Spiractinospora alimapuensis: one gene and its partner. The protein of the gene in region 1 binds, or shares a complex with, the protein of each later gene. Links are inferred from orthologs where the notes say so. Each region holds a gene or a part of one and is shown on either strand. Other genes may lie near its edges. The genes, in order: J4H86_RS23555 and J4H86_RS02805.

Evidence for each region.
Region 2: the proteins of J4H86_RS23555 (region 1) and J4H86_RS02805 are in contact, whole or in part, in a cryo-EM structure (PDB 8Z1Y), measured with the Escherichia coli proteins. The link is inferred for Spiractinospora alimapuensis from one-to-one orthologs.

Annotation. Positions count from the first base shown.
Region 1 is NZ_CP072467.1:5,030,274-5,041,183, reverse strand. The notes cover bases 4,901-7,833. They hold J4H86_RS23555 (ABC transporter permease), read right to left. Parts: upstream 6,903-7,833; coding sequence 5,898-6,902; downstream 4,901-5,897. Other genes in these bases: J4H86_RS23550 (ABC transporter substrate-binding protein), read right to left, coding at 6,988-7,833; J4H86_RS23560 (ABC transporter permease), read right to left, coding at 4,945-5,898. In the rest of the region: J4H86_RS23580 (tetratricopeptide repeat protein), read left to right, coding at 1-2,298; J4H86_RS23575 (ABC transporter ATP-binding protein), read right to left, coding at 2,667-3,743; more of J4H86_RS23550, read right to left, coding at 7,834-8,706; J4H86_RS23545 (3-methyladenine DNA glycosylase), read left to right, coding at 9,171-10,106; J4H86_RS23540 (carbon-nitrogen hydrolase family protein), read left to right, coding at 10,103-10,910. UniProt on the Escherichia coli protein: Part of the ABC transporter DppABCDF involved in dipeptide transport. Responsible for the translocation of the substrate across the membrane.
Region 2 is NZ_CP072467.1:598,834-609,810, reverse strand. Bases 4,782-7,781 are described here. They hold J4H86_RS02805 (ABC transporter permease), read right to left. Parts: upstream 6,732-7,781; coding sequence 5,832-6,731; downstream 4,782-5,831. Other genes in these bases: J4H86_RS02795 (ABC transporter substrate-binding protein), read right to left, coding at 7,669-7,781; J4H86_RS02800 (ABC transporter permease), read right to left, coding at 6,728-7,672; J4H86_RS02810 (ABC transporter ATP-binding protein), read right to left, coding at 4,782-5,835. Outside these bases: J4H86_RS02835 (TetR/AcrR family transcriptional regulator), read right to left, coding at 1-269; J4H86_RS02830 (class I SAM-dependent methyltransferase), read left to right, coding at 442-1,095; J4H86_RS02825 (mandelate racemase/muconate lactonizing enzyme family protein), read right to left, coding at 1,213-2,340; J4H86_RS02820 (creatininase family protein), read right to left, coding at 2,337-3,170; J4H86_RS02815 (ROK family protein), read left to right, coding at 3,236-4,147; more of J4H86_RS02810, read right to left, coding at 4,153-4,781; more of J4H86_RS02795, read right to left, coding at 7,782-9,228; J4H86_RS02790 (IclR family transcriptional regulator), read left to right, coding at 9,328-10,122; J4H86_RS02785 (serine hydrolase domain-containing protein), read left to right, coding at 10,119-10,977. UniProt on the Escherichia coli protein: Part of the ABC transporter DppABCDF involved in dipeptide transport. Responsible for the translocation of the substrate across the membrane.

The DNA of each region.
Region 1 (10,910 bases):
GCCGTCATCGTCACCAGTCCGGTCGCGTTCAGTGACGCGCGCCTGCACTACGAGGAGGTCGCGCTAGAGGGGTTCTCGCCGTACGAGGGACTGGAACTGCTGGACAGGATCGCCGGCCACACGGGAGTGATGGACGACCGGCTGCGAGAGCACCGCAGGCGTTGGCGCATCGTCGAGCTCTGCCACGGCCTACCGCTGGCGCTCGGCTTCTGTGGCACCATCCTGCAGCAGCCGAACGCCGACAGGTCCGCTACCGACGCCCCGGATCCCAGCGTGGTCCTGCTGCGACAACTCGAGAACGCCGCCGAGACGCCCATCATCCACGACGCGACCAACGGGTTCCTGTCGTCGTTCCGCATCGCCTTCCATGAGTGCACCGCACGCCAACGACTCCTGCTCCGGCGGATGGCGGCCAGTGGTTTCGAGGAGGCCAGCGCGGTCACGGCCGCGGCCCTCCTGGGCGTCGGCACCTCCGAGGCGCAGACGCTCCTGGACGAACTCGCGACCCGGTTCCTGCTCGACCCCCTCGGGCCGGCCTCGGACGGGGTACGCCGCTACCGACTTCCCGAGCTCATCGCCGTGTCCCTCCGCGAACTGGACTCCACCTCCTTCGACCTGTCGCCGGCGGAGCGCTCCGCATGGTCGCCGGAACGCACGCTCGTCGCCACCCGTCGGGTACTGGTGGTCTACTGCTTTCTCGCCGAGTCCGCCGCCGACGCGCTCAACGGCACCGACGACCACTTTCCGCAACCCGTCCGTGAGGACCTCACCGAAGTCGAGATCCTGGCGGTGGAGCCTTCGGCGCACCCGCAGCAGTGGCTGGCCCGGGACCGCCAGACACTGTTGCGGTGTCTCACCACCGCGGAAACCCAGGGACACGTCGAGCTCCAGTGGCGCACTTCCCGCGCGGTCTCCCAGATGTGCCAGGTCCTGCGGATGCACTGGGACGAGTGGGAGCGCGCCGTCCAGTCCCAGCGCCGCGCCGCGGAACTCCTCGGCGACCAGCAGCGGATGGCGATGGCGCTCCTCGACCACTCCGAGATCCGCGCGAACCAGGGCCAGTACGACGAGGGCGCCCGGTATGCGCGGGACGCCCACGCGCTGTGCGTCGACGCGGACCTGGACCCACGCTGGCGGGCCCGAGCCGACCGCGCGCTCGGGGTCAGCCTGCACCGAAAGGGTGAGACCGCGCGCGCCCTCGTCCAGCTCGAGGAAGCGGTGCGGGTCTTCACCGAACACGATGAGTCGCGTTGGCTCGCCCGCACACAGGCCAACCTCGGCGACCTCCAGGACCATCTCAGCAAGTACGACGAGGCGGAGGAGCTCCTCCGTCGGGCCATCGCCCAGTTCGACCAGGCGCGGGACAACCAACAGCACGACCTCGCCCAACTCCGGCTCGCGGAGGTTCTGGCCAACCGGGGGCAGGCGCTACAGGCGTGGGTTCTGCTGCAGGAGATCCGTGGCCGCACGGACACCCGCCGCCAGTCCTGGTACCACGCCCGCTGTCTGCGCGCGCTGGGGTCCCTGGACAGCCGACTGCTGAACTCCCAGTGCGCCGACGTCTTCGCCGGCACCACCCAGTGGGAGGAGAGCATGACGCGTCGCGCCAGGGAACAGTTGGGGCACGCGATGGAGACCGCCTCAAGGGGACGTCTTCGCCGCCGCCAGGTGTTGACGGGTTTCTCGCCACGGTCCCAGATCGCGATGCTCGAGGAGGCCATGAGCATCTTGCGGCGCATCGGCGACCAGTGGGGCCTGCACTGGACCACCCTCACCCACGGTCTGTTGCTCATCCGCATGTCCGATGTGGTCAAGGGTCGCGAACAGGTGGTCGCCGCCGCGGAGGGCTTCGCCGCCATCGGCGACCCGTGGTGGTTCGCTCGCTCCCACCGTTTCGCCGCGCAGGAGATCCTCACCATGCTCCTGCGATCCGACGACGGCGGTACCCCTTCCTTCGAGGGGTACGGGCCGTTCGGTGTCCTGGACCTGGTCGCCGCGTCCCCCTGGCGCCAAGGTGTGGTCTCCGAGGCTCGTGTCCACGCCGAGACCGCCCACGACGCCTACGCCGAGGCCGACCAACCCGTCGGCGTCCTGCTGACCAAGATCCTGCTCGTTCGGATCGACCGCGCCGCCGGCGGCATCGCCCCGGAGCGACTGCGCGGCCGGCTGTCGGCCTACGCCGAGCAAGCCCGCGAGGAGGGTTTCCTCCAGGTCGAACGCGAGGCGACGAAGTGGCTTCACTGGCTCAGAATCACCAGCGGCGGATCCATGCTCCCCCCGAACCACCCGGCCCCGTGACGCGACGTCGTGGACCTGTGACGAGGGGCGGTTGGCGACACTCTCCGGGGACCGTTCGCCGGACCGCGCCCGGCCGGGACACGCCGCACGACTCGCCGCTTGGGTTCTCCCCCTCCGCGACGAACCACCCAGCGGCGCTCCGCGTCCGGCAGGCGGCCAGAACAGGTGGTGCCGAGTGTTCCGTGCCCGAACGCGGCGGTCGACGTCCACGCCTGGCCGGGGTACACGACGCGGCGGGGGGACGGCCACGATCCGGCACCCACGACCGACGGGCCAGGCTCGGAGTCCCAGGGACGCTTCCGGGCCGGGGACGCCCTCCGATTTCCGGTTGGGCCGCACGGGGGCTCGCGCGGCCCAACCGGCCAGGGTCAGGCGGTGGGCTGGACGATCGTGGCGGTGTCACCGGCCTTGGGGTGGATGGTGCCGGCCTTGATCTCCTCCGCGTAGTGGCAGGCGACGCGGTGGTCCGGACCCACGCGGCGCAGAACGGGACGCTCGTCGGCGCACCGTTCGGGTTGGGCCCATGGGCAGCGGGTGTGGAACCGGCAGCCGGCTGGAGGGTTGGCGGGAGAGGGGAGGTCCCCGGTGAGGAGGATGCGTTCGCGGGTGTCCTCCACCTCGGGATCGGGGACGGGCACCGCCGACATGAGGGACTTGGTGTAGGGGTGCATCGGTTCGGAGTAGAGGGTGTCGGAGTCCGCCTCCTCCACCAGTCCACCGAGGTACATCACGCCCACCATGTCACTGATGTGGCGCACGACGGACAGGTCGTGCGCGATCACCAGGTAGGTCAGACCCTTGGACTCCTGGAGGTCCTCCAAGAGGTTGAGGACCTGGGCCTGGATGGAGACGTCCAGCGCCGACACCGGCTCGTCACAGATGATCAGGTCAGGCTCCAGCACCAGGGCCCGCGCGATGCCGATCCGTTGCCGCTGTCCACCCGAGAACTCGTGCGGGTAGCGGTCCAGCGCCGATGACGGCAGTCCCACCGTCTCCAGCGCGTCGACGATGAGGTCCCGACGCTCCGCCTTGGAACCCCCGAGGTCGTGGACGTACAACCCCTCGTTGAGGATCGTCGCGACGTTCTGCCGGGGGTTGAGACTGCCCAGGGGGTCCTGGAACACCATCTGGAGGTGTCGGCGCTGGCGCCGCATCTCCTCGTTGGAGAGCCCAGCGAGGTCGGTCCCCTTGAACCACACCGAGCCGTCGGTCACCGGCGAGAGGCGCAGCACCGCCCGCCCCAGTGTCGTCTTGCCGCAGCCGGACTCCCCCACCAGCCCGTAGGTCTGACCCTGCCGGACCGACAGCGACACCCCGTCCACGGCGTAGACGTGACCGACCACCCGGTCGGTCAGGATGCCGCTGCGGATCGGGAAGTGCACCTTGAGGTCGTCCAGCGTGAGCAGGACCTCCTCGTCCACGGAGTCCCCATCGGCCTCTCCCATGTCACCGACCGGAGTGCCGGACTCCTCCGTGGCGAGGGCCTTGTCCCGGGCGTCGGAGGTGGCCTCGTCCGGCTCCGGAGGGGACGAGCCCTCGGGGGTGCCGGTGTTCTTGTCCTCGTTGGCGGAACCGTCGCTGGTCAACGTCGCCCCCCTTCGTGTTCGGGCTGCGGATGGCGCACCGGGTTCGCGCACCGGTAGAAATGGTCGCTCGTCGACACGGTGAGACCGAGGGTCCCGTCCAGGCAGTCCTCGGTGTAGTGGTCGCACCGGGGCGCGAACGCACAGCCGTCGTCCCAGGCGATGTTGTCGTTGACCGAACCGCGGATCGGCGTCAGTGGCTCGCCCCGTGGGGCGTTGAGCCGCGGGATCGACCCCAACAGGCCCGCGGAGTAGGGATGGGTGGGAGCGGCGTAGAGCGCGTGACGCTGTGAGGACTCCACCACTTTGCCGGCGTACAGCACGTTGATGGAGTCACACAGCCCGGCGACCACGCCCAGGTCGTGCGTGATCATCAACAGGGCCGTGCCCTCCTCGGTCACCAGATCCCGGAGGAGCTCCAGGATCTGCGCCTGGATCGTCACGTCCAGGGCCGTGGTGGGTTCGTCGGCGATGAGGAGACGGGGCCGACACGCCACCGCGATGGCGATCAGCGCACGCTGCCGGATACCGCCCGACATCTGGTGCGGGTACTCCTTGAGCCTCCGCGTCGGGTCGGGGATCCCCACACGTTCCAGGAGGTTCGCCGCCTCCGTCCGCGCGGCCTCGCCCTTCATGCCTCGGTGGCGTTTCAGGATCTCGGTGACCTGCCGCCCGATCGGCACGACCGGGTTGAGCGAGGTCAAGGGGTCCTGGAACACCATGGCCAGTTGGGAGCCCCGGAGTTCCCGCATGGGCTCCCGGCCCAGCGCCAGTAGGTCGACCACGCCGCTGAGGTCCTGTCGGGCCCGTCCTCCGGTGGGGACGAACTCGTCCTCCAGCTCGAAGTGCGCGCTGCCGGAGACCTTCACCCCCGCGGTCGGGAAGGAGGCCCATCAGGGCCAGGGATGTCACGCTCTTGCCGCAGCCGGACTCGCCGACCAGCCCGACGATCTTGCCTTGTTCCAAGGCGAAGGAGATCCCGTTCACCGCATGGAAGTCGGGTGTCCCGCGCCGGGAGAACGTGATCGCCAGGTCCTCCACGCTCAACAGGGTCATCGAGACATCAACTCCGCAACTTCGGGTCGAGGGACTCCCGCAGCGCCTCGCCCAACAGGGTGAACCCGAGCGCGGTGATGATCGCCACCGCGGGGTACACCGCGAGCTGGGGCGCGGCGGACAGGAACCGTTGGGCGTCGGCGAGCATCGTTCCCCACTCGGGCGAGGCCGAGTCCGGGTTGCCCAGTCCGAGGTAGGACAGGGCCGCCGCGTCGATGATCGCGATTCCCAGGGCGAGGGTGGCCTGCACCAACACGGGGCCGAGGGAGTTGGGCAGGATGTGGCTCAGGGCGATCCGGGGGGTCTTCACACCCAGCGCGCGGGCCGAGAGTACGTAGTCCCGGCTGGACTGGGCGATCATGGATCCACGGAGGAGCCGCGCGAACTGGGGGATGTTGGCGACACCGACCGCGACCATGACGGTGAGGAGGCTTGGGCCGAGGATCGCGGCGACGGTGATCGCCAGGAGCAGGGTCGGCATGGACAGCAGGATGTCGATGATCCGGCTGAGGGTGGCGTCGATGCGCTGCCCCCATCGGCCGCCGAGGCCGGCCGCCGCACCGGCGAGGCCGCCGATGATGGCTCCACCCACGAGTCCGAGAAGGGTGGCGACCACGCCGACGAGCAGGGACTGGCGCGCCCCGATCACCATACGGGAGTACTGGTCCCGGCCCAGGTTGTCGAGGCCGAACCAGTTCTCCGCGCGGGGTCCGACGAAGATGTTCTGGTTCGGGAAGACTTCGTTGCCCCAGGTCTGTGCGCCGGGTGCGTAGGGTGCGATGAGGTTGCCCAGGAGGGCGACCAGCACGAAGAGTCCGACGATGACGGCCCCGGTGATGGCCATCGGGCTGCGACGTAGCCGGTCGAAGGTCTCCCGCCAGATCCCGCGCCCCTGTCCGTGGGTGACGCGTTTCGCGGTGAGCTCCGCCAGCCGGTCGATCCGTTCGGTCTTGCGGGACATCAGTTCACCCGCACTCTCGGGTCGAGCAGGTTGTAGGAGATGTCAACCAGCGTGTTGATCAGGACATAGATCAGCGCGATGATCAGGATGAACCCCATGACGACGGGATAGTCGCGACTCTGAGTGGCTTGGTAGATGAAATAGCCGATCCCGTTGAACGCGAACACGCTTTCGGTGAGGACCGCGCCCGCCAGCAGTTGGCCGGAGAGGTAACCGATGGCGGTGACGACCGGGAGCATGGAGTTGCGCAGCACGTGGCGGCCACGGATGGTCTGGCGGTGCAGCCCCTTGGCCTCCGCGGTGCGCACGTAGTCCTCACTGAGTACTTCCAAGACGCTGCCGCGCGTCATGCGCACGATCACGGCGAGAGGGATCGTCGCCACGGCCGCCGCGGGGAGCACCAGATGCATGAACGCGTCCAGCGCCGCGTCCCACTCGCGGGTCATGAGTCCGTCGAGGATCGCGAAGCCCGTGATGTTCGTGGCGTTGAGACCCGCGGACTGCCGGAAGGCCGAGGGGAAGATGCCGAGGTTCTCGGCGAAGATCACCTTGAAGATGTAGGCGAGGAAGAAGACGGGGGTGCAGATCCCCAGCAGGGATCCGCCGATCGCGGCGAAGTCGAGGAAGCGACCTCGGTTGCGCGCGGCGATGTAGCCGAGGGGGATGCCCAGGGTGACGGCGATGAGGATCGCCAGGATGGCCAGCTCCGCGGTCGCGGGGAACCGAGTCGCGAACTCCTCGAGGACGGGGCGGCCGGAGGCGATGGAGACACCGAGGTCTCCCTCCGCCAGGCGGCCGAGGAACTTCATGTACTGGACTGCCACCGGTTCGTCCAGCCCCAGTATCTCTCGCATCTGTTCGCGCTGTTCCGGAGTGGCGTTCTCCGGCATGAGGGCGAATTCAGGTCCGCCGGGCAGGCGGTTGAACCAGATGAACAGTACGACCGAGAGACCGAACAGCGTGGGGATGAGCTGGAGGAGGCGGCGAACGATGAAACGCGACACGCGCGAAGTCACCTCTCACTCGTCAGGCGTTGGCTGCCCGACCCACAGGGGCCGGGCAGCCAAGACTGTGCCTATTTGGTTGTGGTCACTCCGCCCAGGAGGTCTCGGCGAAGTCCTCCTGCGTGAGCGGGCTCACCGTCGGCGGGTCGATGTCCTCCGCGAAGGCGATGGACGGGGGCGAGGAGGAGAGCGGAAGGCCCGGCAGGTAGTCCATGATCGCCTCGTTCGCCTCCTCGTACAGCTCGATGCGCGCCTCGTCGTCCGGCTCGGCGTTCACGGCGTCGAGGGTGTCGAACACGTCGTCGTCCTCGAACCGCCACGCGCTCTTGTACCCGGCGAACCAGGTTCCGAGGAAGTTGTAGGTCTCGTTGTAGTCACCGGTCCACCCCAGGAGGTAGAGGCTGCACGCCCCGTCCTCGGTGTAGGGGATGTAGTCGTCCCAGATCAGGCCGTTCTCGTTGACCGTGATGCCCACCTCTTCGAGGTCGTTGGAGACCACGTTGAAGATGTCCTGCGGTGCGGGCATGTAGGGACGGGTGGTGTCCGTCGGCCAGCAGAACTCCAGCTCCAGGTCGCCCTCCTCGTATCCCGCGTCCTCCAGCATCTCGCGGGCGAGGTCCGGGTCGTAGTCGTAGGTCGTGACGTCGGAGGAGAAGCCGGAGAGGGTGTCCGGGATGAACTGGGTCGCGACCTCGCCGCCGGGGGGCAGGATGGTGTCCACGATGCGTTGGCGGTCCACCGCGTGGGCGATCGCCGTACGCACGTCCTTGTCGGCCAGCGCCTCGGCCTCCTCGAGGCGGTCGGGGTGGTCGTCCTCGATGCGCTCGTCGCCCACCATGGCGAGGTACATCACGTTGAAGACGTCGCGCTCGGGCACGTTGAACCCGGCGTCCGCCAACGGGTCGACGTCGGCGGGGGCGACGAGGTCGTATCCGTGGATGTCACCGGCTTCGAGAGCCTGCCGACGGGCGGTCTCGTCGTCGATGGTCTTGATGATCATCTCGCGGATGTTCGCGGTGTCGCCCCAGTAGTCGTCGAAGCGCTCGAGCTTGACCTCTTCGGAGCCGTGATCCCAGTCGACGAGCTCGTACGGACCGGTGCCGGCGATCGTGTCGTCGAGGGCGTACTCGGGCAGGGACGGGTCGTCGCTGTCGCCGCCGACCGGGTCGTCCGGGATCTGCTCGATGGTGCTGGGGCTCAGCAGCCCCATGGCGGCCATGCTGAAGGCACCCGGGTACCGGGCCGAGTACTCCTCGATCTCGATCGTGACGGTGAGGTCGTCCTCGGCCTCACAGCCGACGAAGTTCGAGTCGGGCATGTCGTCGTCCTCGTTCTCGGCGAAGCCGTCGAAGAGAACGTTCCAGTAGTACATAACCGAGCTGGACTGCGCCATTCCGGTGGTTTCGTTCCACCGTTCGTAGTTGGCGCAGACCGCGTCGGCGTTGAACTCGTCGCCGTCGTGGAATGTCACGCCGTCACGCAGGAAGAAGGTCCATTCGGTACCTTCTTCGTTGTGCTCCCAGTCCTCGGCGAGGGCACCTTCGAGTTCGGTGCCGCCGGGCTCGTGCCGGAGGAGTGCCTCGGTCGTCTGCCGGGAAACTCGGAAGGTCTCGCCGTCACTGGCGTAAATCGGGTCCATCGATCGCGGGTTACTCGCACCTGCGAAGATAAACGGATCGCTTTCGTTACGTTCCGATGCGTCACCACCGCCGTCCCGGTCACTCTGGGCACAGCCGGCTGCGGCCATAGCCAGGGCCATCGCCGCCGCGGCGGGCAAAAGAAGTGATCTCTTGAGTCTCCGCATACTCCCACCTCGTCGTCGGGTGTGTCGGAACGCTGCGTCCGAATCCACGCCATTATGACCGCTTTCTCCGGTTAGGAGATCACCCGGAACGGCGCATACCGAGAGCGATACGCGCTCTTAATGGGAATGTTTCTGATCCGTACCCCACGTGACACGCTCACTCTCCGCTATTCATCGAGGGAGTGACACCCACCAGGAACGTTCGTTCGAAAAACGAACGCCACTCGAGCTGCCAAAATCCTCCGCCGAAACCTGGCACAGTTTCTTTCCGAACGCCGGAGTCGTAACTCTCGGAAATATCCGGTGTCCCGGGTCGACTACTCCCCGAGTTTGTCGCCCGGGGTCGGTGCTCGATTTCCCGTACCAGGGGCTCTTCTCGCCGCGCCACGTCCGGACGGCCCGCGGCGGGCGGCGCCCGCCCCCGCTCGGATCCCCGCGCGACGGCGCCTATCCTGTGCAGCGTGATCCAGGTTCTCGACCAGGGCGAGTGGGCGGCCCGCCAGGAACGCCACACGGCGCGTGCCCAGGCGCTGCTCGCCGGGCACCGGCGCCGCCGCGCCGCGGGTGAGCCCCATCCGGTGGAGGACTTCCTGTTCACCTACTACAGCTACTCGCCCAGTCGGTTGTCCCGGTGGCATCCGGGGGTCTCCGCTCTGCTGACCGGGGACGGCGCCCAGGAGTTCCTGTCCCGGCGCCACTACACCTCGCGGCCGGTGCCCGAAGACGCCGCACGGGCCTCAGGTCAACGCACAGGCGTGGGCGTGGACCGGGAGGGGTTCCGGGCCGACCGGAGCCGTGCCATCGACTTCGTGTCCCGACTGCTGCGCGCCACCCAAGACCGTCCCGCGTTCCTCGGCTGTTTCGGGTTGCACGAGTGGGCCATGGTGTACCGGCAGTCACCCGAACAGCAACGCCACGCGCGGGTTCCGCTGCGCCTGGGGAGAGCGGAGACCGACGAGGTCGTGGCGTCCCACCGGATTCGCTGCTCCCACTTCGACGCGTTCCGCTTCTTCACGCCCCCGGCGCGGCCGCTGAACGAACGGCAGCCCGCGCGGGACACCCAGGTGGAGATGGACCAGCCGGGTTGCCTGCACGCCACGATGGACCTGTACAAGTGGGCCTACAAGCTCGCACCGGCCACGTCGGGGGAACTGGTCCTCGACTGCTTCACGTTGGCGCGCGACGTCCGGGAGCTCGACATGCGGGCCTCCCCCTACGACCTGCGCGCATACGGCTACGAACCCGTCGCGATCGAGACGCCGGAGGGTAAGGCGCAGTACGTCGCCGCGCAACGGCAGTTCGCCCGGCGCGCGTCGGAGCTGCGAGGGCGGCTCCTCGAGGTGTGCGCCGCGTTGGAGCACACCGAGGCCAGCGAGACGAATTGGGAGGTCGCGTCGTGAAGGTCGCGGTGGCGCAGTTCGCGCCCACGGAGGACAAGACCGCCAACCTGAGGACGGCGGAGGGGCTGGTCCGACAGGCGGCGGAACGGGGCGCCCGGGTCGTGGTGCTGCCGGAGTACACGATGTTCACGGCTCCGCGAACCGACACGCGCTTCGTCACGGCGGCGGAACCCCTGGACGGCCCCTTCATGACCGGTCTCCGGGGCATCGCGCGGCGCCTGGGCCTCGTGGTGGTGGCGGGGGTGAACGAGTCCACCTCCGACCCGGATCTGTTCACCAACCGCCTGGTGGCCCTGGACGAACGCGGAGAGCTCGTCGCCTCCTACCAGAAGCTGCACCTCTACGACGCCTTCGGCGCCCGGGAGTCCGACGTCGTGCGCCCAGGGGACATCGCCGCGCCGGAGACCTTCACCGTGGACGACACGGTCTTCGGGCTGCAAACCTGCTACGACCTCCGGTTCCCCGAGGTGACGCGGCGTATCGTGGACGCCGGGGCCGACGTGTTGCTGATGGGCGCGCAGTGGGTGCCCGGGCCGCTCAAGGAGGACCACTGGGTCACGTTGCTGCGGGCGCGGGCGATCGAGAACACCCTGTACGTCGCGGCGGCGGCGCAGAATGCCCCGACCGGCGCGGGTCGGAGCATGATCGTCGACCCGATGGGGGCGCCGATCGCGTCCCTCGCGGAGGAGACTGGTGTCGCGGTCGGTCACGTGCGCCAGGAACGTACCGCGGAGGTGCGTGAGCGTAACCCCGCGCTGCGGGTGCGGCGCTTCGCGGTGACGGCGCGCCCCACCAACTCGACAA
Region 2 (10,977 bases), 4.4 Mb from region 1 along the record:
ATCACCTCCCGCATGCCACGGCTGAGGTGGCCGGCGGCGCTCTCCCCGACGCGGGGTGCGGTGCGCCGCCACATCTCGGCGCTACGTTCCGCCGCGAGGGCACGGATGACGCCCTCGTCGCCGCGGCCGAAGACGCGCCACAGCGTGGAGGGATCCACCTGTGCTCGTTCCGCCAACCGCCGATGGGACAGTTCCGCGCCGAGTGGCGCCGACCTGAGGAGTTCTTCGGCCGCGCGCAGCAACCTGGTGCGGCTGGAGTCTTCGGCCATGGCGGAACCCTACCGATCTCGACGGCACATGCAAGGTGTATTGCATGAACGGCAATTGATCGTGCGTGGTCGTCGAGGTCGGGACCGGATGAGCGTTGGGTGTTTTGGTCGCCGACCGGCGAGTGGCCACGTCCTTTGCGCGATCACCGCCAGGGGCGCGACAATCACGGTCGTGACCACGTCCGAGGCGGGTTTCTGGGACGAGTGGGGCGCGGACCGCGCCTCGCGAAACTCAGGTGTTCGCGAGTTCCGCTGGACCCAGTACGAGGGCCACGGTCCTGGGGTCGAGCTGCTGGGCGATCCCGACTCGGCGCTGGAACTGGGGTCGGGCGCGGGGGATGCCGCCGGTGCCCTGGCCGAACGGGGCGTCCGCGTCACCGGGATCGACGTCTCGCCCTTCCAGTGCGACCAGGCCGCCCGGCATTGGGCCGACCAGCCGAACGTGGAGTTCGTCCACACCGACGTCCTGGACTACCTCCGCGCGAGCACACGCCGGTGGGACGCGATCTACTCCATCTGGGGCGCTCTCTGGTTCACCGACCCCGCTCTCCTGCTGCCCCTCGTTCGCGACCATCTGGAACCCGGTGGGCACCTGGTCTTCTCCCACGCCCCGCCCATCCCCGGGTGTTACGGGGCGCAGGGCATGTACGCGGCCGGGTTCCACGGCCGGCGCGTGTGGGTACGACGCTGGGCCCACGAACCCCAAGGATGGGCAGACCTCCTGGCGGCGCACGGGTTCACCTCGATCAACGCCTGGGTGCAGCCAGCCCCCGACCCGGAGCTGCTCGGCACCCTCATCGTGACCGCGAACCGGCCGCGTGTGTGACTGGCCCCGCTATGGCGGGTCGATGCGCGCCCCCACCCGATCGATGCGCGCACATCCCGATGGGGGTGGAGAAATCCTGGCGGGGAAGTGGGGCAGGGCTGGGTGGGGCGGTGCTGGCTACCCGGTGAGATCTCCCTCGGCCTGGTTGCGGGCGGCGTATTGGGCGAGTTTGTCCTCGTCGACCTCGACCCCGAGACCGGGTCCGGTCGGAACACTGAGCGATCCGTTCACCAGGGTGAGTGGTTCGACGATGTCGTCGGCGTGGAGGTAGTACATGCTGTCGATGGCGCGGTCCAGGACCGGCGTGCTGGCGACGACGGCCAGGTGGGCCGCGGTGGCGATGCCCAGTTCCCCTCCGCTGTGCAGGTTCATGCCCAGGCCGAAGGTCTCGCAGTGAGCAGCGAGGTTCTTCGTGGCCAGGACCCCGCCCCACTTGTAGACGTCGCCGTGCACGACGTCCACGGCGCCGAGTCTCACCGCCGGGGCGAAGTCCTCGAACCGGACGACGCACATGTTGGTGCACAGCGGGATCCGGACCCGTCGCCGGACCTCCGCCATCCCGTCGATGCCGACACACGGATCCTCGAGGTACTCCAGGTCGAGCTCCTCGAGTTGGATGCCGGCTCGGATCGAGTCCGGCACCGACCAGGCCGCGTTGGGGTCGACGCGCAGCTCGACGTCGGGCAGGCGGTCCCGGATCGCGCGCAGGATCGCCACGTCACCGGACACGTCGGTGGTGCCCTTGAGCTTCACCGCGGTGAACCCGCCGCGCGCCACGACCTCGGCCGTGTGGTCGGCGAGCGCGCGAGGGAGATCGGAGGACGCGACGCCCGGTGCGTCGGCTCGGGTGATCAGCGCGGTGATCGGCACCTCCTCCCGCACCCGGCCGCCGAGCAGGTTGGCCAGCGGCTGACCGGACAGTGTGCCGATCACGTCCCAGCACGCCACGTCCAACGCGGCCAGCGCCGCGTACCCCAGGTAGCCGTGGAAGAACGGCACCATGCGGTTCCTCGTCCGCAGGGACTCCACGTCGAAGGGGCTGCGCCCGACCAGTTCCGCCCCCAGCCGCTCCACCAGGGCGGCCACCGGCCGACCCCACATGGTCTCGCCCCACCCCTCAGCCCCGTTGTCCAGCCGGATCCGGACCACCGTGCGAGTCTCTCCCGTCTTGGTCTCGAACGAGCTGGTGAATGGATTGGTGAGCGGAAGGTTGACCACCCACACGTCGACGGTCTCGATCCTCATGGTGTGCCCTTCCGTCCCCGCGCGTCGGAGGGTCCGGTCGCGACGTCACCGACCCCGTGGCTGGCCCGGGTGGCGCGGTCGAACGCGACGATCGCCCCCACCAGCCCGTCGACTCGTTGGGTGAGCAGCCGGTGCCCGACGTCGGCACTGGCCGTCGCGGGGTCGTCGGTCACGCCGCCGACCCGTTCCCACTCGCCGTGGCGTTCCACCGCCAGCCCCGGGTAGGGCGGCCGGTCGAACAGTGGTGGCGGTCCTTCCGGCGGCGACCAGCGTGGAGGGCCGACCCGCTCCGGGGTCGCGGCGAGCATCAGCGAGGTCTCGAACCAGCCCGCGTGCCCGGGCGTCCTGCTCTCCTCGGCCCCGTCGGGCGTGTCCTGCCCGGCGTCGGCGCGGATGTCCCAGTAGTTGCAGGCGGCGACCGCGATGTCGCGGCGTAGCGCGGCCCCCTTCACCGCGACCCGCATCGCCTCGTCGTTGCCACCGTGCCCGTTGACCACGATCACCCGACGGAATCCGATGTCGACGAGGCTCTCGATGACCTCCCCGAGCAGACTCACCAGCGTCGCCGAGGTCAGAGTGACGGCGGCCGCGAACGCATGGTGCGGGCTGTACCCGTAGGGCAGGGCGGGTAGACGGACGAGATCGGGCTCCTGGTCCTCCAACCGGGCCAAGGAACGGTCGACGACGGTCTCCGCCATCATCAGGTCGGTGCCCATCGGCAGGTGTCCACCGTGCTGTTCCTGCGACCCGATGGGCAGCACCGCGATCGAGCTCGGTGCGGCCTCCCGGAGCTCGGCCGCCGTCAGCTCGGTCAGGTGTCGTACAGTCATGCCTTACTCCTCATCGCGGTCGACCCGTGATCGTGGGCCGGCCCGCCTGGACGGAAGGTTTCCGGATGTCGACGACGGACAACGCGCTCGGCTCGGTCGAGCTGCTGCCCGGTTCGGTGCGTGCGGCGGTGCTGGAGCGCGACGGAGGCGTCCGCCATCTGGTCGAGGCGACGTTCGACCCCTCGGTCCCCGGAGCGGTCCGGGACACCCTCACCGACGTCGTCCAACGGTGCTTCACCTTCCACCGGGTCACCGGAATCGGCGTGGCCTGCCCGGGGCTGGTCGACACCGTCGCGGGAACCGTCGTGTCGTGCTACGACCTGCCGGAGCTGAACGACTTCCCCCTCACCTCGGTGGTGTCGGCGAGCGGACGCGCCCCCGCCTACGTGGAGCACCGGGCCCGGCTCCAGGTCCTCGGGGACCGTTGGTTCGGACATGGACGGGGCCGACGTGAGTTCGCGTCGGTGAGCACCGGCGAGACGTTGGGCGTCGGCCTGCTCTACGAGGGCCGGATCATCGCGCCGCCCGGTGGCCGCAGCGGCGCGCACATGGTCGTCGCCGCGGACGGCGAGGTGTGCACCTGCGGAGCGACCGGGTGCTGGCGGACGGTCGCCACCAGCCGGTGGCTGCGGGACGCCGCCGCCCGATCCGGATACGCGGCCGGTGACCTGCCCACCCTGACCGAGATGGCGGAGGCGGGGGAGTCGCGGGCCGCCCACCTGCTCGACGACTACGCCGACAACCTCGCGCTGGGACTCGCCAACATCCAACAGTTGTTCGCACCCGGCCGCTTCATCCTGCACGGAGAGGCACGGTGGGCGGGTCCGGCGTTCCTGGACCGGATCGAACGACGCCTGCGCGCGGTGACCGCCTGGAACGCCGAGGCCGAGCCGCCCCACGTCCTCGTCGCCGACGTCGACGAGGACGACTCCACACTCTTGGGCGCGGCCGGTCTCGTCCTCTCCCAGGCGAGCTGACGCACTCACCGCGCGACCTCCCCACCGGGGGAACCCGGCGACCCGTCCCGCTCGCGGGCGCGCAGCCGCGATCGTGACGGGTCGGGTTCGGGAACGGCCGCGACGAGGCGCTGGGTGTAGGGGTGTTCGGGCCGCGAGAGGACCTGACGGGCCTCCCCGAGTTCCACCACGGCGCCGTCCTTCATGACGGCGACCCGGTCGGCGACCCGGTTCACGACCGCCAGGTTGTGCGAGACGAAGACGTAGGTCAGCCCGAACTCCTCCTTGAGCGAGGCCAGGAGGTCGAGGACCTGGGCCTGCACCGACACGTCGAGCGCGCTGGTCGGCTCGTCGAGGATGACGATCGCCGGGCGCAGCACGAGGGCTCTGGCGATCGAGACGCGTTGCCGCTGCCCGCCGGAGAACTCGTGGGGGAACCGCCGGGCGGCGTCCTCGTCCAACCCGACCGCGCGCAGGGAAGCGGCGACCGTGTCCTCACGCTCCTCGCGCCCGCGTCTGCCGCGCGTCGTCGGCCGATGGGTGACGAGCGGCTCGGCGACGATGTCGGAAACCCGCAGACGAGGGTTCATGCTCGAGTAGGGGTCCTGGAAGACGACCTGCATCCGGCGACGGATCTCCTTCAGGCGCTTGCGTGACGCCTGCCCCAGGTCAGTCCCCTCCACGCGCACCCGCCCGGCGGTGGGCTCCGTGAGGCCGAGGAGGAGGCGGGTCAGCGTGGTCTTGCCCGAACCCGACTCGCCCACGACGGCCATCGTCTCCCGCTCATGGGTTCGCAGCGACACGTTGTCCACCGCGACTGTCCCGGCACGGCGGCCCCTGGCCGTGAACACCTTGCGTACACCGTCGAGCTCGATGAGAGGCGCCGCGTCGCCGCCCCGCTGCGGGTGGTCGTCGTCGGAGGTGAGTCGGGGCGTCGCGGCCAGGAGGCCGCGCGTGTACTCGTGTTGGGGACGGTCGAAGACGGACTGGACGGGACTCGCCTCGACGACCTCACCGTCGCGCATGACGGTGACCCGGTCGGCGATATCCGCCACCACGCCGAGATCGTGCGTGATCAGCAGGACTCCCATGTGGTGGCGCTCGCGCAGCTCGGCCAGGAGCTCCAGGATCTGGGCCTGCACGGTGACGTCGAGCGCGGTGGTGGGCTCGTCGGCGATGAGGAGACGCGGTCGCGCGATCAACGCCATGGCGATCATCGCCCGTTGCCGTAGGCCGCCGGAGAGCTCGTGGGGGTACAGTGCCGCGCGTTCCGTCGGGCGGGGGACGCCCGCCTCGGCGAGGGCGTCGACGACCGCCGCCCTCCGCTTCTCTCCGCGCAGGCCACGGTGCAGGGTGACGACCTCACCGATCTGGGTGCCCACCTTCTTGACCGGGTTCAGGCTGGTCATGGGGTCCTGGAAGATCATGGCGATGTCGTTGCCGCGCAGGTTCCGCAGCTCGGCGGCGTCCAGCCGCAACGTGTCGCGGCCGTCGAAGGTGACCGTTCCGGAGCGGTAGACGCACGGGGGGACGGGGTTGAGCCGCGGGATGGACAGCGCGGTCGCGGTCTTCCCGCTCCCGGACTCACCCACGAGTGCGACGATCTCCCCTTCCGCGACGTCGATGGAGGCGCCCTTGACCGCGTGTACGGTCTCGTGGCCGAGTTCGAAGTCGATGGCCAGGTCGTCGATGCTCAGGAGAGGTCTCATCCGCGGTACGCCTTCGGATCGGTGGCGTCACGAATCGCGTCGCCGGTGATGTTGATCGACAGGGACGTGAGCATCAGCGCGATCCCGGGGAAGACGGCGATCCACCAGGATGTCCCGAGATAGAGCTGGCCGTCGGCGAGCATGTTGCCCCATGTGGGGATGGTCGTGGGGACGCCGAGGCCGAGGAAGCTGAGCGCGCTCTCGGCGACGATCACCGAGGCCACGTTGAGGGTCGCGATCGTCGCCAGCGGGGCCAGCACGTTGCGGAGCAGGTGGCGTCGGATGATGGTGAGGTCTCCGACCCCGATGGCTCGCGCCTCGGTGACGAACTCCCGGGTCTTGAGGCTGAGCACCTCGGACCGGACGACGCGGGCGTAGGACACCCAGCCCGCGATCCCCAGCACGATGATGACGATCCACAGGCTGCTGCCCAGGAATGCGACGACGGCGAGGGCGAGCAGGATGGCGGGGAACGCCAGTTGGACGTCGGCCAGGCGCATCAGGATCCGGTCGGTCCACCCTCCGTAGTAGCCGGCGGCCAGACCGGCGATCGCCCCGATGACGCCGGAGAGGGCGGCGGCGCTGATGCCCACGAGGAGGGACACGCGGCTGCCGTAGATGAGCCTGCTGAGCACGTCGCGGCCCAGTTGGTCGGTTCCCAACAGGTGGGCCGTGCTCCCGCCCTCCCCCCACGCCGGGGGGACCAGGCGGCTCAGCAGGTTCTGCGCCTGTGGGTCGGCGGGCGCTATCAGCGGGGCGAGGACCGCGGCGAGGACGACGACGCCGAGGAGGACGAGCGCGGCCATTCCCCACCGGTTCCTTCTCAGGGCCCGCCAGGTGCTGTGCCCACTTTCTCGCGTCGGGGAGGGGACGCCGGTGGTCTGGGTGGGTGTCATCGCTTCTCCGTCCGGACGCGCGGGTCGAGGATGCTGTAGGACAGGTCGACGAGGATGTTGATGACCACGAAGATCAGGGCGAAGAGCAGTACGGTGCCCTGGACCAGGGGGAGGTCACGGTTGGAGATCGCCTCGACGGTCAGGCTGCCGAGCCCCGGCCAGCCGAATACCTGCTCGGTGAGGATCGCGCCGCTGAGCAGGGTGCCCGTCTCCAGGCCGACGACGGTGACGACGGGCAGCGAGGCGTTGCGCAGTCCGTGGGCGAGAACCCCGTGGGTCGGTCCGTATCCCTTCGCGGTCGCGGTACGCATGTAGTCCGCGGAAAGCACGTCGATCAGCGACGAACGCAGCAACCGGGCGATGACGGCGACCGAGTAGATGGCCAGGGTCACGGCGGGCAGCAGCAGGTTCGCGGCTGATCCGTAGCCCGCCGCCGGGAGGACCTGAAGCTGGACCGCGAACACCAAGACCAGGACGATGCCGATCCAGAACGGCGGCGTCGACTGCCCTACCAGGATGACCGCCATGACCCCCTTGTCGCCGGCGGTACCGCGCCGCATCGCGGCCATGATCCCGGTCGGGACGGCGAGGAGCAACGCGATGGCGAGCGCGGAGGTCGCCAGCAGCGCCGTCGCCGGGAGCCGCTCCGCGATGACCGTGAGGACGGGCTGGTTGTAGAAGAGCGAGTCGCCCAGGTCGAACCGGGCCAGGCCAGCGAGGTACTCGACGTACTGCACGGCGAGGGGTTGGTCGAGTCCGAGGGTGGCGGCGAGCTCGTCGGCCTGTTCCTGTGTCGCGTCGGGGGGAAGCAGCAGCGCCAATGGGTCGCCGGAGATCCGGACCAGCAGAAAGGTCACGGTCGCCGCGAGGAACATGACGACCAGGGCGGAGAGGAGGCGGGACCCCGCGGTGAGCAGGATCGCCCGGGCTCGGTCGATCATCGCCTGACCTCCGCACCGCGCATGGCCAGCGTGCCGACGACGTTGGGCTGCCAGTGCACGCCGGACGTGTGGACCAGGATGTTGTCGATCTGGTAGAGGAAGACGAACGGTGCCTCCTCGCGCAGGAGCTCCTGGAGTTCGGTGAAGGCCTCGAGCCGTTCGTCGGGGTCGACCGTGAGCTCCTCCCGGTCGATGAGGTCGTCGGCCTCGTCGGATGTCCAGCGGCTCTGCCGCCGGTCCCTGCGCACGTTGGACTGCACCATGCTCGACCCGTCGAGCGTCCACCCCGTGCTGGCGGCCAGGTAGATCGGTCCCAGGGCCCTCCGGTTGTCCGAGGTGAGGCGGGAGGTGTAGACGGCCGGGTCGAGGAGCTCCACCTCCGCGCGCACACCGACGCGGGCGAGCAGACCCGAGATCGCCTCGGCCACGAAGGCGTCGACGTTTGAGGCGGTCAGCACGGTGGTGAACCCGTCCGGGTATCCGGCCTCGGCCAGGAGGTCCCGCGCGCGGTCCAGGTCCCGCTCGTAGGGCTGGATGCTGTCGTCGAACCCGAAGGCCTCGCGGGGGAGCATCGTGGGCACCTCCCGGGCCTGCCCGTTGAGCACGGCCTCGATCAGTTGTGGCACGTCCACCGCGTGGTTGAGCGCCTGACGGACGCGGACGTCGCTGAGGACCGGGTCTTCGGTGTCCAGGGAGAGGTAGCTGGTCCGGATCCCCGGGAAACTGGTGATCTCGACCCCCTGGTAGCCCTCCAGTTGCAGCGCCGCGTCGGGGACGAGGCCGGTGACGAGGTCGACCTCGTCGCTCTGTAGGGCGGCCAGCGCGGAGGCCGGGTTGGGGACCGGGCGGATGATCAGGGTGTCGATCTCCGGTGGTCCGTCCCAGTAGTCGGGGTTGGCCTCCAACGTGACCTGCACGGCGCGCTGGAAATCGGAGAAACGGAAGGGGCCGGTACCGACCGGGGCCTCCGCGAATCCGTCGTCCCCGACCTCGGCGAGATAGCCCGGTGGCACGACGACCCCGCCGAAGAGGGAGAGCTTCGCCGGGATGATCGGGTCGGGCTGATCAGTGTTGATCTCGACGGTCAGGTCGTCGACCACCGTCACGGACTCGACGTAGCGCAGCTCGACGATCGGCGACGCCGTGGCGGGGTCGAGGAGGCGTTCGATGCTGAACTTGACGGCGTGGGCGTCGAACGGCTCCCCGTTGTGGAACTCGACGTTGGGGCGGAGTTCGAACCGCCAGGTCAGGTCGTCGATCGCCTCCCAGTTCAGCGCCAGTCGGGGGACGAGCTCGTTCTCCTCGTCCCGGCCGGTCAGCGTGTCGAAGATGTTGATCAGCACGTTCATCGAGGTCGTGTCGCCCTGCTTCTGCGGGTCGAGTGTTCGGGGGTCCTCGGACTGCGAGACGCGCAGGACGCGCCGGACTGCGTCGACGGCGCCGTCGCTGGCACAGGACCCGAGAAGGCCGGTGAGGACGACGGTCGGTACGGACAGGCCCGCGATTCGCAGCACGGACCGACGGGACCAGGCGGGGGTCGCCAGCGAGGCGTCCATGGTGCTCCTCTACCGTGCGGAGTTCTGCGAAATACTAGAGGCGTTCCGTATGTGAAGTAAAGGATTTCGTATTTTGGAACGCACGGTATGATGGTGGACATGAATGTGCCCAAGGATGGTCGTGGTCCCAGTGGCGAGGGATCGGTCGCCGAGAGCCGCGACGCGGTGCCGAGTTCCGTGCGCAAGGCGTTCGCCCTGATCGAGGAACTGGTGACCGCGCCTGCCCCGGTCCGACTGCACGAGCTCGCCCGCGCGACCGGGATGACGAAGCCGACCACGCACCGACTTCTGCGTGCCCTCTACGCCATCGGCTACGTCCGCCCGGTCGGATCCGGCCAGTACGCGGTGGGTCCCGGACTGATCAGCGTCGCGGCGGCGACCCTGGGCGGGCTGAAGGAGCGTCCGCTCGTCCACCGGACCCTGACCCAACTCCACGAACGCACGGGCCTGACGGCCTCCTACGCCATGCGCTGGGGTGACTCCGTCGTCGTGATCGACAACGTCGAGCCCGACCAGGCCTATCGGGTGTCCCCACGGCTCGGCGTGCGCACCCCCCTGACGGACAGCGCGGCGGGTCTGGCGATCCTGGCCACGGCGGCCCCCGGGGACCGCGACGACGAGATCCCGCCTGCGTCCCTCGCGGCCGTGGACGCGGCCCGAGGTGACGGCTACGCGGTCGACACCTCCCAGGCCGGGGTCTGCGCGGTGGCCGCCCCCGTGCGGATCGGCGGTCCGCTCGCGGGTGCGCTCATGGTCACGGGCCTCAGCTTCGGCATGAGTCCGGACTCGGTTCGGGTGATCGGGCCACTGGTGGCGGAGCAGGCGAACGCCCTGGCCGCGACGGTTCGCGCGACGATCCCCGCTGTCTCTGATATCGAGGAGGACACCGCGTGACGCACAGCGGCCACGCCCACGTCAGCGTGGAAGACCTCCTGGAGTGGGGGCGCGCCGAGGGTGTCTATTCCGCCGCCGCGTGGTCGGTCGGCACGGCCACGGGCGAGACGTCCGGGGGAGTCGTGGGTACCCGGTCGTGGGGCGGGGAGCCGGTGACGCGCACCGATCTCTTCGATCTCGCCTCGGTGACCAAGCCCCTGGTCGGCGTCGTGGTGATGGCGCTCCTCGAGAGGGGCGCGCTCGCTCTGGACAGTACCGTCGCCGAGCTGCTCCCCGACTTCCAAGCGCGCGCCACCGGGGAGTTGACCCTGCGCGATCTGATGCTGCACACCTCCGGCCTGCCGGGCCGGGTGCCGATGTACCGCACGTACCCCACCCGGGACGCGATGGTGGAGGGCCTGCGCGCGCTCCCGCCGCCCGCCCGGCCGGGAGACGCCGTCCAGTACTCCTCCCCAGGCCTCATGCTCGTGGGCATGATGGCCGAGGCCGCGTCGGGCGCCCCGTTGGACACGCTTGTCGAGGAGTTCCTGACGCGGCCGACGGGGCTGACCTCCACCCTGTTCACACCCGCGCCCCACGACCGTGCGCGCGCCGTGGCGACCGAGGACTGCGCGTGGCGCGGAACCGTGGTCGCCGGCGAGGTCCACGACGAGAACGCCGTCGTCCTGGGGGGCGTGGCCGGCCACGCGGGACTGTTCAGCACCGTGGACGACCTGGCGACGCTGGGCGCGGCACTGGTCCGCAACCTGACCGAGCCTCTCTTGCTGCACCCGATCACACTGGCGGCCATGATCGAGAACCGGACGGCGGGCATGGCCGAGGGGCGGGGCCTCACCTGGCAGACCGCCGACACAC